2 regions of the Clostridium sp. CM039 genome follow, and region 1 is predicted to be linked to the other one. Evidence: a T-box and tRNA genes for the amino acid it is inferred to sense, from the RefSeq annotation. Region 1 holds a T-box; the other holds one or more tRNA genes.
What was found. A T-box is a leader RNA that pairs with one kind of tRNA and senses whether it is charged. The one in region 1 lies ahead of pheS (phenylalanine--tRNA ligase subunit alpha), so its partner is inferred to be a tRNA-Phe.
Positions count from the first base shown of each region.

Region 2: it encodes a tRNA-Phe, which carries the amino acid that the T-box ahead of pheS (phenylalanine--tRNA ligase subunit alpha) is inferred to sense. The anticodon was not compared.

Region 1 covers NZ_CM143649.1:3,944,809-3,952,501, reverse strand. Annotated here, with positions in the region: gene pheT (phenylalanine--tRNA ligase subunit beta) at 64-2,442, opposite strand; gene pheS (phenylalanine--tRNA ligase subunit alpha) at 2,510-3,529, opposite strand; T-box leader at 3,589-3,801, opposite strand; gene ACWJJ2_RS18595 (TrmH family RNA methyltransferase) at 3,870-4,655, opposite strand; gene ACWJJ2_RS18590 (potassium channel family protein) at 4,668-5,327, opposite strand; gene ACWJJ2_RS18585 (TrkH family potassium uptake protein) at 5,339-6,703, opposite strand; gene rplT (50S ribosomal protein L20) at 6,822-7,181, opposite strand; gene rpmI (50S ribosomal protein L35) at 7,209-7,406, opposite strand; gene infC (translation initiation factor IF-3) at 7,427-7,693, opposite strand, start outside.
Region 2 covers NZ_CM143649.1:2,798,421-2,806,113, reverse strand. Annotated here, with positions in the region: rRNA gene ACWJJ2_RS13005 (23S ribosomal RNA) at 28-2,953, shown strand; rRNA gene rrf (5S ribosomal RNA) at 3,070-3,186, shown strand; tRNA gene ACWJJ2_RS12995 (tRNA-Phe) at 3,192-3,267, shown strand; tRNA gene ACWJJ2_RS12990 (tRNA-Cys) at 3,274-3,348, shown strand; gene ACWJJ2_RS12985 (hypothetical protein) at 3,811-4,311, shown strand; gene ACWJJ2_RS12980 (zinc-binding metallopeptidase family protein) at 4,733-5,878, opposite strand; gene ACWJJ2_RS12975 (sigma factor G inhibitor Gin) at 6,139-6,351, shown strand; gene ACWJJ2_RS12970 (aminotransferase class I/II-fold pyridoxal phosphate-dependent enzyme) at 6,330-7,693, shown strand, end outside.

The DNA.
Region 1 (7,693 bases):
GCCCATGCCGGGCGCACAATGATAAAACCCCCTTATTACTAAGGGAGTTTTAGTTTACTTTCATTATCTAAGTTCAGCACCTAATTTATGCTCTAGAGATCTTAATATCTTTTCATGCACCTTGTTTACTTCTTCATCTGTTAATGTCTTGTCCGAGCGTCTATATACTATAGCATAGGCTATACTTTTCTTTCCTTCTGCTATTTGTTTCCCCTTATACACGTCAAATAATTTTACACTTTCTAAAATATTTCCACCTTGCTTTACAATTATATCATCAATGTCTTGAACTAGAACCCTCTCATCAACTATAAGTGCAATATCCCTTGTTACAGCTGGAAACTTTGGAAGTGCTTTGTATTTCTTATTTAAGTCAGCATATTTATATAATATATCTAAGTTTAATTCTGCTATATAACATCTTGGCTGCACTTCATAGTTCTCCGAAACACTCGGATGAATTTCTCCAACCACACCTATAAATTCTCTCTTTACATATAGGTTTGATGTTTTTCCTGGGTGATAAGTTGGATTTTCACTTTCTCTTTTAAATGATGTATTTTTCATTCCCAAAATATCTAATACATTTTCCACTACACCTTTTAAATCCAAATAATCAGCATTTCCATACATTCCTATAGTTAATATATTTCTTTCCTCTGGAAGCTTATCTGCATCTTCATTTGGTATATACACCTTACCTATTTCGAATAACCTAGCTTCTTCATTATTCCTTGAATAATTCCTTGATAAACATTCCATCATAGATGCTATAGTTGTAGTTCTCATTATACTATAATCTTCTCCTAAAGGATTTTTTATAGTAACTACTTTTCTTAACTCACTATCTTCTGGAACTAATATTTTATTAAATATTTTAGGACTTACAAAAGAATAACTTATGGATTGATTAAGTGCACTGCCAATTAAAGAAAGCACTACTTTATCTTCTAACTTTTGCTTTTCACTTTTCCCACTTTTTGAAGTTTCACAATTAGGAATAGTAGATGGTATGTTATCATAACCATACATTCTAGCTATTTCCTCTGCGACGTCTTCTCTAATGTTAATATCAGACCTAAACGTAGGCACATGTATAACTAAAAAATCCCCTGTTATTTCTGTAGCAAGTTCTAATCTATCAAGGTATATTTTCATATTGGGCATAGATATATTAGTTCCTAAAAATTTATTAATCCAATTTGCATCTACTTCTAAAGTATGAGATTTAACTTTACTCGGATATACCTCAGTGCATCCGTCCATTATTTCACCCGCACCTAATTCTTCTATTAAATGACAAGCTCTATCCATTGCCATTTCAGCCATATTAGGATCTAAATCTTTTTCAAATTTAGAAGATGCATCGGTTCTTAAAGATAATTTCTTAGAAGCGAGTCTTATATTAACCCCATTAAAGTTTGCACTCTCAAATATTATGCTTGTGCTGTCTTCTTTAATTTCTGAATTTAAGCCTCCCATAATGCCTGCAATTGCTATTGTTCTATCTCCATCTTTAATAGTTAAAATGCTTTCATCTAAATCTCTTTCTATCTCATCCAAGGTAATAAATTTTTCTCCGTTACCCGCTCTTTCTATCACTATATCATTAGTCGTAATTTGCCTAGCATCAAATGCATGCATAGGTTGACCAAGCTCTACCATAACGAAGTTTGTGATATCCACTATATTATTTATAGGTCTAATTTCTGCTTCTATAAGTCTTTCCTGCATCCATTGTGGAGAAGGCTCAATTTTTACATTTTTTATACCCTTTAACATATATCTTCTGCAAAGTTCATCATTAATATGAACCTTATAAAGGTCTTCCACATTATCCTTGCAGGTAGCTTTATAATCAAGTGCTGGTTTTCTATACTGCGTGCCTAAAGTTGCAGCCGTTTCTCTAGCTATTCCTAGAATACTTAAGCAATCTGCTCTGTTTGAAGTTATTTCAAAATCTATTAGTACACTTTGAAGATTTAATACTTCTTTTATGTCTTTTCCAATGATGGTATCGCTTGGAAGTATCATTAGTCCATCAACTGGTTCATCAACTGCAATTCCAAGTTCTTCCTCAGAGCAGAACATACCATTTGAAACTATTCCACGGAGTTTACCTTTTTTTATTTTTAGTCCTCCATGTAACGTTGATCCGTGAAGTGCTACTGGTACTATATCCTGTTCTTTCATATTAGTAGCTGCTGTAACGATTTGTGTCGGCTCGTCTAATCCTATATTTACTTGACATATAACTAATTTCTCAGCATCCGGATGTTTTTCTATTTTTATTATTTTCCCTGTAACAACCTTCTCAATTTCAGCACCTGATATAATAACCTCTTCTACTTTCGAACCAGACATGGTTAACTTATCTCCAAGCACCTTTGGTGAAATATCTATATCTACATAATCTTTAAGCCATTTAACTGGAACTTTCATTTTATATCCTCCTACAATTTGTATAGTATTAAATCATCTTCTGCGAAGCTGCATTATTATTTATATTTTAGAATTGTTTTAAAAATCTCATATCACTTTCATAAAGTGCTCTAATATCGTCTATTCCGTATTTTAACATTGTAATTCTATCAAGGCCAAACCCGAAAGCAAATCCGCTATAAACTTCTGGATCAATCCCACAATTTCTTAAAACGTCCGGATGAACCATGCCACAACCTAAAAGTTCTATCCAGCCGCTACCGCCGCAAACCTTGCACCCTTTACCATTGCACACAAAGCAAGTGGCATCCATCTCAGCTGATGGCTCTGTAAAAGGAAAATGATGTGGTCTAAACTTTGTTTCCATTTCGTCCCCGAACATTTTTTGCGTAAATAATTCTAGCGTCCCTTTTAAATCAGCAAAGGTAATTCCCTTATCTACTATAAGCCCTTCAATTTGATAAAATATTGGTGAATGAGTAGCATCTGCTGCATCGGATCTATAAACTTTACCTGGCGCTATCATTTTTATAGGCGGTTTCTGAAGCTCCATAGTTCTTATTTGTATTGGTGAAGTTTGGGTTCTTAAAACTATATTATCATTTATGTAAAAAGTATCTTGTTCACCTCTTGCCGGATGATTTTTAGGTATGTTTAATGCCTCAAAGTTATAATAATCTCTTTCTACCTCAGGGCCCTCTTCAATAACAAATCCCATAGATAAAAATATTTCATTAACTTTTTCAAGTGTTAACTCTAACGGATGTCTTTTACCTACTGTTTGTTTTTTCCCTGGCATAGATATATCTATAACTTCACTTTTTAGCTTCATTTCTTTTTCATTGTTTTTTAATGTATCTGAAGCTTTATCTATAAGTGTCTCTATATCCTCTCTTACTTTATTTGCTAATTTTCCAACAATTGGTCTTTCTTCATTTGATAACTGTCCCATGCCTCTTAATATTTGCGTCAATTCACCTTTTTTGCCCAAATATTTAACTCTGATATTTTCTAATTCTGTTTTAATAGCAGCTCCTTTTAATTCTTCTAAAACTGCAGCTTTTATCGTTTCTAACTTTTCTTTCATAATGAATGCTCCTCTCATATTTTGATAATTCTTTATAAAACAAAAAAAACCATCCCCAATAAAGGGACGGAAAATCCGCGTTACCACCCTAATTGACTAAAAATAGTCCTCTTAGATAAATTTATCGGTTTTACCCGCTATCGGCTACTTTTTTTCACCATTAGAACTCTGGAGTGAACTTGGATATAAAAATTTCTTAATGAAGCTCTCAGTCTAAGGCTTCTTATCCCTGTAAGTATCTTTATATTTACTTTCTCCGTCACAGTTTATTATTAATTTATGGTAGTATACAAAATATTATAACCACAACTACAAAAAAATTCAACTATGAATTTAAAAATCATATATTATTTTTCTGTCTTACGACTTCATACATCATAATTGATGCAGCTACAGCTGCATTTAAAGATTCTGCACCACCAGGCATGGGAATTTTAATTTTCAAATCACATATCTCATAAACTTCGGCGCTTATTCCATTTCCTTCATTTCCAACTGATATAATAACTTTCTCTCTAAGGTCTACATTATAGAAGTTTTTATCAGTATCCAATGAACTAGTAACTAGCTTAAATCCAGCGCTCCTAAGCTTTTGCACCACCGATAGATCACTATCGCAAATAACGGGTATTTTAAAAATAGAACCCATTGTGGATCTTAAAGTTTTTTCATTATAGATATCTACAGTTCCTTTTGTAATTATAACTCCTAGTGCTCCCGCCGCATGAGCTGTTCTAATTATAGTTCCCATATTACCTGGATCTTGTATTTTATCAGCTAACATATAGAAGCCATGATCATATTTAATCTCTACCGGTTTATTTCTAACTGTAGCAATAATACCTTGCGGATTATCCGTATCGCAAATACTTTTAAATAAACTGTCACTAACACTATAAACTTTAGTATTCTTCTGTAGCTTGTTTTTCATACAAGAGTTTTCATATTTTGAATCTCCTCTAGCACTTATAAAAATGTGCACCACTTCAAAATCAGAATCCAAAGCTTCTTCTACAAATCTGAAACCTTCAACTAAAAACATATTACTGTCTTTCCTATATTTCTTTTCTTTTAACTTTTTGATATCTTTAATCAATAAATTATCCTTACTTTGAATATGTTCCAAACTGAATGCTCCTTATTTAACTAGATTTTCCAACTTATTTAATTCTTCAATATTACCTATTGCAACAATAATATCACCTGGTTCAACAATATTATCAGCTGCTGGAGCAACATCAATATCATTGTTTCTTTTTATAGCCATTACATTTATACCATATTGAGCTCTTATATTTAATTCTCCCAGGGTTTTATTATGCCATTCTTCAGGACTAATAACTTCAGCTATACTATAATCAGGAGATAATTCAATATAATCTAATATATTTGATGATACTAAATTATGAGCAACGCGTACACCCATATCTCTTTCTGGAAAAACTACTCTGTCTGCACCTATTTTATATAATACTTTAGCATGCAGGGCATTAGTCGCTTTTGTTATCACATATTTTACTCCTAATTCTTTAACTAAGAGTGTTGCCAAAATGCTAGATTGGATATTAGAACCTATACTAATGACTGCACAATCAAAATTACGAATTCCAAGAGCCCTTAAGCTATTTTCATCATTCGCATCAGCTTGAACTGCATGAGTTACATTATCCGAAATATTTTGAACTACATCTTCATCAAAATCAACTGCTAATACATCATTTCCCAAAGAATATAATGTTTCAGCAACGGATTCTCCAAATCTTCCGAGACCTATAACGATAAACTGTTTTTTACTCATTAACCCCACCCCTATCCAATTAAAATTTTGCCTTCTGGGTATTTTATATTTCCCGATTTACTTTTTTTATTTTTAGCTAATGCTAGTATTATAGTAAGTGGTCCCACTCTCCCTGCATACATGGTAAGTAAGATTATTACCTTTCCTACAAATGTTAATTTTGTAGTTAATCCGAGTGTTAATCCAACTGTAGCAAATGCTGAAGTAGCCTCATACAAAAAGTATTCAAAAGGAATATTCGGGCTCTGTGTAATAGATAATATCATGGTAACTGATATAACAATTGTTAGGGAAATAAGTGATACTGCAAACGCTTTATACACAAATTCTTTGCTTATGCGCTTTTGAAATATTTCAGTATCTTCTCTTCCACGAACCACAGACACTATAGTCATAAAAATCACAATGGCAGTAGTCGTTTTTATTCCACCCGCCGTTGATCCAGGCGATCCTCCAATAAACATTAAAATTATTGTTAAAAACTTTCCCGCCGTGGTCATTTTACCGAGTGGTATAGAATTAAACCCTGCTGTTCTTGGGGAAATTGATGCAAAAACGGAAGATAAAAATTTGCCCTTAATAGACATTCCTTGCATAGTGTCAGCATTATTCATCTCAAAAATATACATAAGTATTGCCCCTAAAACAACCAATGCTATCGTCGAGTAAATAACTATTCTAGCATGGAGGGACAATCTTTTTGTTCCCTTGCAATTATAAATTTCTACCCAAACATAAAATCCTAACCCACCTATTATTATTAATGCTGCAATTGTTAATATTACTACAGAATTACTAGCATAAGCAGTGACACTATTAAAGTTTCCAATCAAATCAAACCCAGCATTGCAGAACGCAGACACCGAATGGAACACGCTATAATAAATCCCTTTGGCAATTCCAAATTCAGGAATAAATTGTGTTGAGAATAACACCGCACCTGTTATCTGAACATAAATTGTAAATATCAATACATATCTGACCATTTTCACTAACCCTTGTAATGAGTTTACATTCATAGCTTCCTGCATCACTAGTCTTTCCTTTAATGTTATTCTTTTCCCTAAAATTAAAAAAACTAAAGTAGCTACAGACATAAATCCAAGTCCACCTATTTCTATAAGTAACATGATCACTGTTTTGCCAAAATATGTCCAATATGTTCCCGTGTCTAGTACTATAAGTCCCGTAACACACACAGCAGATGTAGAGGTAAATATACAATCTATGAAAGGCGTAATTTTACCACTTTGCGAAGCTATAGGTAGGCTTAATAGTATAGCCCCTATGACTATGACTATAGCAAACCCTAATGCAAGTATCCGAACAGGAGTATATATGCTTTTCTTTTTAAGATCTTTAATATCTAATTTCAAATTATTCACCTCTAAATTTTCAACTATGATGTTTTACTAATTATATCACTTTACATGTTTTTGTCAAAAATGCAATAAAAAATGCAGCCGTATGGCTACATTTTTGAATAAATAATTTTTATGCTTGTAATTGTTTTTTTGCAACTTCTACTAATTCAGCAAAAGCTTTTGGATCATTTATTGCAATTTCAGAAAGCATTTTTCTGTTAATATCTATGCCTGAAAGTTTCATTCCATTCATGAATCTTGAATATGAAAGGTCATTTAACCTTGTAGCAGCATTGATTCTAGCTATCCAAAGTTTTCTAAAATCTCTTTTCTTTAATTTTCTTCCGATATAACCATTTCTAAGTGCTCTCATTACTGCTTCATTAGCTGTTTTAAATAACTTACTTCTACCACCATAGTAGCCTTTTGCAAGCTTTAATACTTTTTTATGGTTTTTACGAGAGTTAACTGCTCGCTTAATTCTTGCCATTTAATATACCTCCTAATCACCATTCAATTATAAGTATGGTAACAATTTCTTCATCGATTTTATTTGAGTTGTTGAAACATATGCTGTTTTTCTAAGGTTTCTTTTTCTTTTCGGGCTTTTCTTTGTTAATATATGACTTGTAAAAGCTTTAGCTCTTTTTAACTTACCTGTTCCTGTTTTCTTAAATCTTTTTGCTGCGCCTCTATGTGTTTTCATTTTAGGCATAATAAAATTCCTCCTCTCAGTTATGCTTTTTTGGGAGCTAAAATCATTATCATATTTCTTCCCTCTTGTCTCGCTGGTTTTTCAACAATATAAACATCACCGATTTTTTCTACAAAAGATTTTAATATCTTATGTCCGACTTTTGAGTTTTCAATTTCTCTACCTCTAAATCTTACGGTTATCTTTACCTTATCTTCATCTAACAAGAATTTTTTAGCATTACTAGCCTTAATTGCAATATCATGATCTTCTATTGTTGCACTTAATCGTATTTCTTTAAGATTAAC
Region 2 (7,693 bases), 1.1 Mb from region 1:
ACCGTCTATGTAAATAGACAGAATCAAGGTCAAGCTACAAAGGGCGCATGGCGAATGCCTTGGCACTAGGAGCCGAAGAAGGACGCGTTAAGCTGCGATAAGCTTTGGGTAGGCGCAAATAGCCTGTGATCCAAAGATTTCCGAATGGGGGAACCCACATAGTAACAACTATGTACTGCATACTGAATAAATAGGTATGCAGAGGTAGACCCGGGGAACTGAAACATCTAAGTACCCGGAGGAAGAGAAAGAAACATCGATTTCCTAAGTAGCGGCGAGCGAAAGGGAAAGAGCCCAAACCCAGGTCTTTGATCTGGGGGTTGAGGATAGATCATAAATACTGCAATTCCTTAATTGAAGATAGCTGGAAAGCTGCTCCGCAGAAGGTAATAGGCCTGTAAATGAAAAGGAAAAACAGTCAGATCTAATCCAGAGTACCACGAGACACGTGAAACCTTGTGGGAAGCTGGGAGGACCACCTCCCAAGGCTAAATACTACCTAGTGACCGATAGTGAAGAAGTACCGTGAGGGAAAGGTGAAAAGAACCCCGGAAGGGGAGTGAAATAGAACCTGAAACCGTGTGCCTACAACCGGTCGAAGCACTTTATATGTGTGACGGCGTGCTTTTTGTAGAACGAGCCAACGAGTTACGATATGTAGCAAGGTTAAGTACTTAAGGTACGGAGCCGAAGGGAAACCAAGTCTGAATAGGGCGCATAGTTGCATGTCGTAGACCCGAAACCGGGTGACCTATCCATGGCCAGGATGAAGCGGAAGTAAAATTCCGTGGAGGTCCGAACCACGTTGGTGTTGAAAAACCATGGGATGAGCTGTGGATAGCGGAGAAATTCCAATCGAACTCGGAGATAGCTGGTTCTCCTCGAAATAGCTTTAGGGCTAGCGTCGATTAATTGAGTAATGGAGGTAGAGCACTGAATGGGCTAGGGGCTGACAACAGTTACTGAACCCTATCAAACTCCGAATGCCATATACTTTTATTTCGGCAGTCAGACTGCGAATGATAAGATCCGTAGTCAAAAGGGAAACAGCCCAGACCATCAGCTAAGGTCCCAAAGTGTAAGTTAAGTGGAAAAGGATGTGGGATTTCTAAGACAACTAGGATGTTGGCTCAGAAGCAGCCACTCATTTAAAGAGTGCGTAATAGCTCACTAGTCAAGAGATCCTGCGCCGAAGATGTCCGGGGCTAAAACTTACCACCGAAGCTATGGGTGTACACAATTGTGTACGCGGTAGAGGAGCTTTCTGTACTGGCTGAAGTCATACCGTAAGGAGTGGTGGACGGTACAGAAGTGAGAATGTTGGCATGAGTAGCGAGAGTTAAGTGAGAATCTTAACGGTCGAAAACCTAAGGTTTCCTGAGGAAGGCTCGTCCTCTCAGGGTTAGTCGGGACCTAAGCCGAGGCCGAAAGGCGTAGGTGATGGACAATCGGTTGATATTCCGATACCACCAATGGACGTTATTAGAAATGGGATGACGCAGGAGGATAAGATGTGCACACTATTGGATGTGTGTCTAAGCATTTAGGCGGAGCAGACAGGCAAATCCGTTTGCTCTTAACGCTGAGATGTGATGGGGAAGGGAATTTATTCCTGAAGTATCTGATTCCACGCTGCCAAGAAAAGTCTCTATCGAGGATATTGGTGCCCGTACCGCAAACCGACACAGGTAGGTGAGGAGAGAATCCTAAGACCATCGGAAGAATTGTTGTTAAGGAACTCGGCAAATTGACCCCGTAACTTCGGGAGAAGGGGTGCCTACGTAAGTAGGTCGCAGAGAATAGGCCCAAGCAACTGTTTAGCAAAAACACAGGTCTCTGCTAAAGCGAAAGCTGATGTATAGGGGCTGACGCCTGCCCGGTGCTGGAAGGTTAAGGGGATTACTTAGCGCAAGCGAAGGTATGAACTTAAGCCCCAGTAAACGGCGGCCGTAACTATAACGGTCCTAAGGTAGCGAAATTCCTTGTCGGGTAAGTTCCGACCCGCACGAATGGCGTAATGATTTGGGCACTGTCTCAACAACACATCCGGCGAAATTGTAGTGCAAGTGAAGATGCTTGCTACCCGCGATTGGACGGAAAGACCCCGTAGAGCTTTACTGTAGCTTAGCATTGAATTTCGGTATTGTCTGTACAGGATAGGTGGGAGACTGAGAAACATGGGCGTCAGCCTGTGTGGAGTCATCCTTGGGATACCACCCTGACAGTACTGAGGTTCTAACTGGAGGCCATGAATCTGGTCACAGGACATTGTTAGGTGGGCAGTTTGACTGGGGCGGTCGCCTCCAAAAAAGTAACGGAGGCGCCCAAAGGTTCCCTCAGCGCGGTTGGAAATCGCGCGAAGAGTGCAAAGGCAGAAGGGAGCCTGACTGCGACACTTACAAGTGGAGCAGGGACGAAAGTCGGGCTTAGTGATCCGGTGGTACCTCGTGGGAGGGCCATCGCTCAACGGATAAAAGCTACCTCGGGGATAACAGGCTGATCTCCCCCAAGAGTCCACATCGACGGGGAGGTTTGGCACCTCGATGTCGGCTCGTCGCATCCTGGGGCTGAAGTAGGTCCCAAGGGTTGGGCTGTTCGCCCATTAAAGCGGCACGCGAGCTGGGTTCAGAACGTCGTGAGACAGTTCGGTCCCTATCCGTCGCGGGCGTAGGAAATTTGAAGGGAGCTGTCCTTAGTACGAGAGGACCGGGATGGACAAACCTCTGGTGCACCAGTTGTCACGCCAGTGGCATCGCTGGGTAGCTATGTTTGGAAGGGATAAACGCTGAAAGCATCTAAGCGTGAAGCCCACCCTGAGATGAGATTTCCCATAACTCGCACGTAAGTGCGGTGTTAGTAAGACTCCTGGAAGACCACCAGGTTGATAGGTTAGAGGTGTAAGCATGGTAACATGTTCAGCTGACTAATACTAATAAGTCGAGGGCTTGACCTAAATATATAATTAAAAGTAATGCGAAATACTTCTTTCGTAAGAAAGAAGCGAGGCTTTGAGCGTGAGCGAAAAGACTAATTCACTGTGCAATTTTCAGAGAATATTTATATTCTCAATCTGGTGATTATGGCATGAAGGTAACACCCGTTCCCATACCGAACACGAAGGTTAAGCTTCAATGCGCCGATGGTACTGCAGGGGTGACCTTGTGGAAGAGTAGGTTGTCGCCAGGTAATGTGGCTGGATAGCTCAGTCGGTAGAGCAGAGGACTGAAAATCCTCGTGTCCCTGGTTCGATTCCTGGTCTAGCCACCAAGTTATGGCGCTATAGCCAAGCGGTAAGGTCAAGGTCTGCAAAACCTTTATTCCCCGGTTCAAATCCGGGTGGCGCCTCCAAAACACTTTGTAAATATTACAAAGTGTTTTTTTTGTGGTGTGCCCAGCAGGCTTGTGGAGCCAATAGGCTGAGAAGGGTCTATCTAACCTAACTAACGGAGGGTTGTACAATAAATATTTGAACCTAATTACACGATGTCTACCTACTTCATTATTTGTTATAGTAAATGGTAAAGTTTTGCTTATTTTAGATATGCTCAGTTAATTTTTTAGTGGATATAAATAAATAAAATATCTATAACTTTTATTTAAATTAAGAAATATAGCGAAAAAGCTAGAAATACCTATATTGATACATATGGATTAGTATAAATAACATATATGGGCATATATTATGGTATACGCACTATAGGGAGCTTAGTACAAGTAGATTAATATATGAAATGCTAGTATAATCACATATGTTGGTCACAAAACTATTTATATCTAGTATTTTTAATTGATTTAGGGGGTCTGGCTTTTATGTATAAAGAGATGGTTCAAAGAAAAAAGTTTCCAGCTATAGTATTGTTATTTATTACATTAATTGTATTTATATGCTTATCAGACGTATTCACTAAAGTAAGTATAGGCAGAATAAATATTAAGACGTTTGTAACTATGTTCTTTAATACACTAATGATTGCTCTTTGCTATATGGAGTTTTCAAAATGTAAGGTTAAGTATAAGTATTCAATCGTAGCAGATCAATTCATTATCCATAAGATAAAAGGTGAAGAGGTTAAAATACTAGAAGATATTAAATTAAAGGATATAGATTATATTGGTAAATATAAAAACTACAGTGCAGGTGTTCATATTAGTAGCAGTAAAAAGTATATTTGTTCTACGTTTATTGGGAGTAAGTTTTGTTGTATATATAAAGTAGGAGATAACTTTAAAAAATTTTATTTTGAGCCTAGTGATGGGTTTATGAATAAAATTAAATTACTAAAAGAAAAAGCATATTTTAAAAATAAATAATAGATATATATAAGAAGTATAATTGAGTTATGATTATACTTCTTTTTTATATGTGCCAGGCAGGGAATTAACTAGGTTGTGAAAGTCCACTGTGTGGGTCTGTAGTTGCCGATCACTAGCTGAAGGAGGCCCTAGGTAGGGTTCCAACCTAAGGAATACGAATATTTAATGGATAATACTGTATTATTTGTAGAAAAAGAAACTATTTATTAAAGTAAAGGGTGAGAAAACAAAGGTAGACCGAGTATGGAAATTAAGTTTCTTGAGCTTTCATTTTATAGGTCCAAAGATTAAGTTAGGGTGTAGAATACATCCAAAATCTATTGCCAAGATGAGAAAGGGCTATTGGAGAATCTCCAACAGCCCAATTATGAGTCGCTCATTAACAAATGATACTTTAAAGAAACGTTTTAATTGCATATTATTTTAATTCAAGTCCAATTTCTTTTAATAACTCTTCTTTCTCAATAATATCGAGGCCTGTTAAGGCAAGAGCTTCTGCAGCTTTTATCATATTATTTTTACAAAAATCTGTTTGAGTTTCTAGAGCAAATGCAGGTGAGGGGCAACTCAACGAGGAATCTTCTGTAATAGATATGGATGGATATATGCATGGAGTAATATGACTTATAGAACCTATTCCCAGACCATATAGAGTATTTTTACAACAAGCAATATCGATGATGCCGCATTCTTTTAAGTTGTGTGTAAATATTCTTGATAAAGATTTATTTGTCAAAAGCTCTTGTGAAGGCAATTCAAATATGCTTATTTCTCCGGTTATATTCATTATTTGAGATAGTGATTGAATAAAGGTTACAATAGTTTTTTCTAGAGATTTAGCTTCTTTTAGGCTAGGAGCTTTTAAATAAAATTTGGCCTCTGATTCAGAAAATTCATTAATGCGCGAAGAGGCATTTTCTATAGAAATGCTATCAATAAAATACCTGTTGTGCAATCCTTTTAATAATTGACTTAATGTATTAAGTATAAATAAATAGGAATCCAAAGATGAAAGGTTACTAAGAGCTTCATTGTTATTATTAATAGTTTGGGTACATTTAAGTTTAAGTGGAATTGTAGCCATGGAGGTGCCGCTTTCCGCATTGCTTGTATCACAGTGAGGAGCAATAATAACATCCATATCATCAAAACATTTTTCCTTTGCTAAAGCTAATTCTGCGCCGTTTGTGTACTCGCCTGGGCATCCTAATAGAAGTACACTTCCACCGCTTTTAGATATTACTTTTGATAATCCTAATGCTGCCGCAATAGAAATGCTAGCATTCACGTTATTACCAAAAATATGACCTACATTTTCAGTAGACGTGTATTTGCATATATAGCATATCTTAGGGTGGCCATTTCCATATTGAGCATAAAAAGAAGTAGGAATATTACAATAATTTTCTTGTATTTCAAAACCATGAGCTTTTAACATATTTATTATGTAAGAATAACCTTTATACTCTTTATAACTCGTTTCTGGATTAGTATAAAGATAATTAGATAAATTGTGGATATCTTCTTTTATACTGCTTATATAACTTATAATTTCTTGTTTCATAGCCTTCGCTCCTTTCAAAATGTTCATACCTATTAACACATTTAGTATAACCAAAGGTACATAAATATATTGATAATAATAAATAATATTTTATAAGTTTAAATAATAATTTTATATAGCTATTTATGGCATAAAATGTAGATAAATATATTTTAAATTATTAAGTGGACAAAATAAGAAACCGTACTTAGTTGAATAAAATATAGTATAAGAGGCTATACTGTAGGTAATTTTTAATTAGCAAGTTTAAGGGGGAAATTATGAAAAAAGAAAAATGTATTATATGTAGAAAGCCTCTAAATGATGGTATAATAATAAATGGAAGAGGGATTTGCAATAATTGCGAAGGAAGAATTATAGAATCAAAGGCTAATACTGATTTTTATGAATATTACAAGAACTGTATAAGAAAGACTTTGGTGCAGTTTATACCAAGAGGAGTGACTAAGGATTGTCAAGATTACCACTTGTAGATGGAGTGTTAAAATATATAAAAGAAAAAAATGTTTCCTTTTGTATGCCAGGGCATAAGGGAGGGCTTGGGTTTTTTAAAACGATAAGAGGCAAGGAGCTTTACGAAAATTTTATAAAGGGAGATATTACTGAGGTCGATGGACTAGATAATCTCCACCATGCAGAAGGAATAATAAAAGAGTCTCAAGAGTTATTGAGTGAATACTATGGAAGTATTAAATCTTATTTTCTAGTGAATGGTAGTACTAGTGGGAACTTAGCTATGATTTTTTCATCCTTCAATGAGGGTGACAAAATCATTGTAGAGAGAAATTGTCATCGCTCGATATTTAATGCCATTATTATGAGAAAACTAAAGCCAGTATATATTAAAAATGAAATTCATCCAAAATATGATGTTCCTTTTCCTTTAGATAAGGAGCATTTTTCCACTTTAATTAATGAAAATAAAGATGCTAAAGGGATTATTGTTACCTACCCTAATTATTATGGTATATGCTTTGATTTATCATACATTACTCAAATTGCTAGAAAATATAATATTAAGGTATTAGTAGATGCCGCTCATGGTGCGCATTTTGGTGCCAATAAGTTATTACCCGAAAACCCTTTGAAAATGGGAGTTAATATGGTAGTTATGAGTGCGCATAAAACTCTACCTAGCCTAACGCAAACAGCTTTTTTACATGTAGGAAAAGGCACGGATATCAGTAAGGTAGATTTCTATGCAAGTGCCTTTTTAAGTACAAGTCCATCTTATATGCTTTTATGTTCTATGGATTATGCAAGATTTTATCTTCAAGAGTGTGGTGAAAATGATTATGAAGAGTTAATTAAAATATGTAAATTTAATAGAGAGAGAATCAATAGATTAGGCAAATTTCACATTATAGGTGAGGAAGATTTATTAGTTGTATCAGAGAATTCCACTAAATATGATAATAAGTATACTATGGATTTAACTAGATATATATTAAATGTACCTAAGGGGTATAGTGGACATAAGTTATTAGAATATTTAAGAATAAACAATATTCAAGCTGAAATGAGTGATAGTAGAAATGTAGTTTTAATATTTTCACCCTTTAATAATCAGCAGGATTTTGAAGTGTTATACATAGCCCTGAAAAACTGTGATATGAACAATTTAAAGGGGAAATATGTAGAATTAATAGATTATGGTATGCCAATGCCAATTATGTACCCATATGAAGTAATGGATAGAGAAAAAACTATGGTAGAGTTAAAAAATTCACAGGGGAAAATAAGTGCAGTAGCAATAGTTCCATATCCACCAGGAATACCTATTGTAATGCCTGGAGAAAGACTAGATGAGGATAC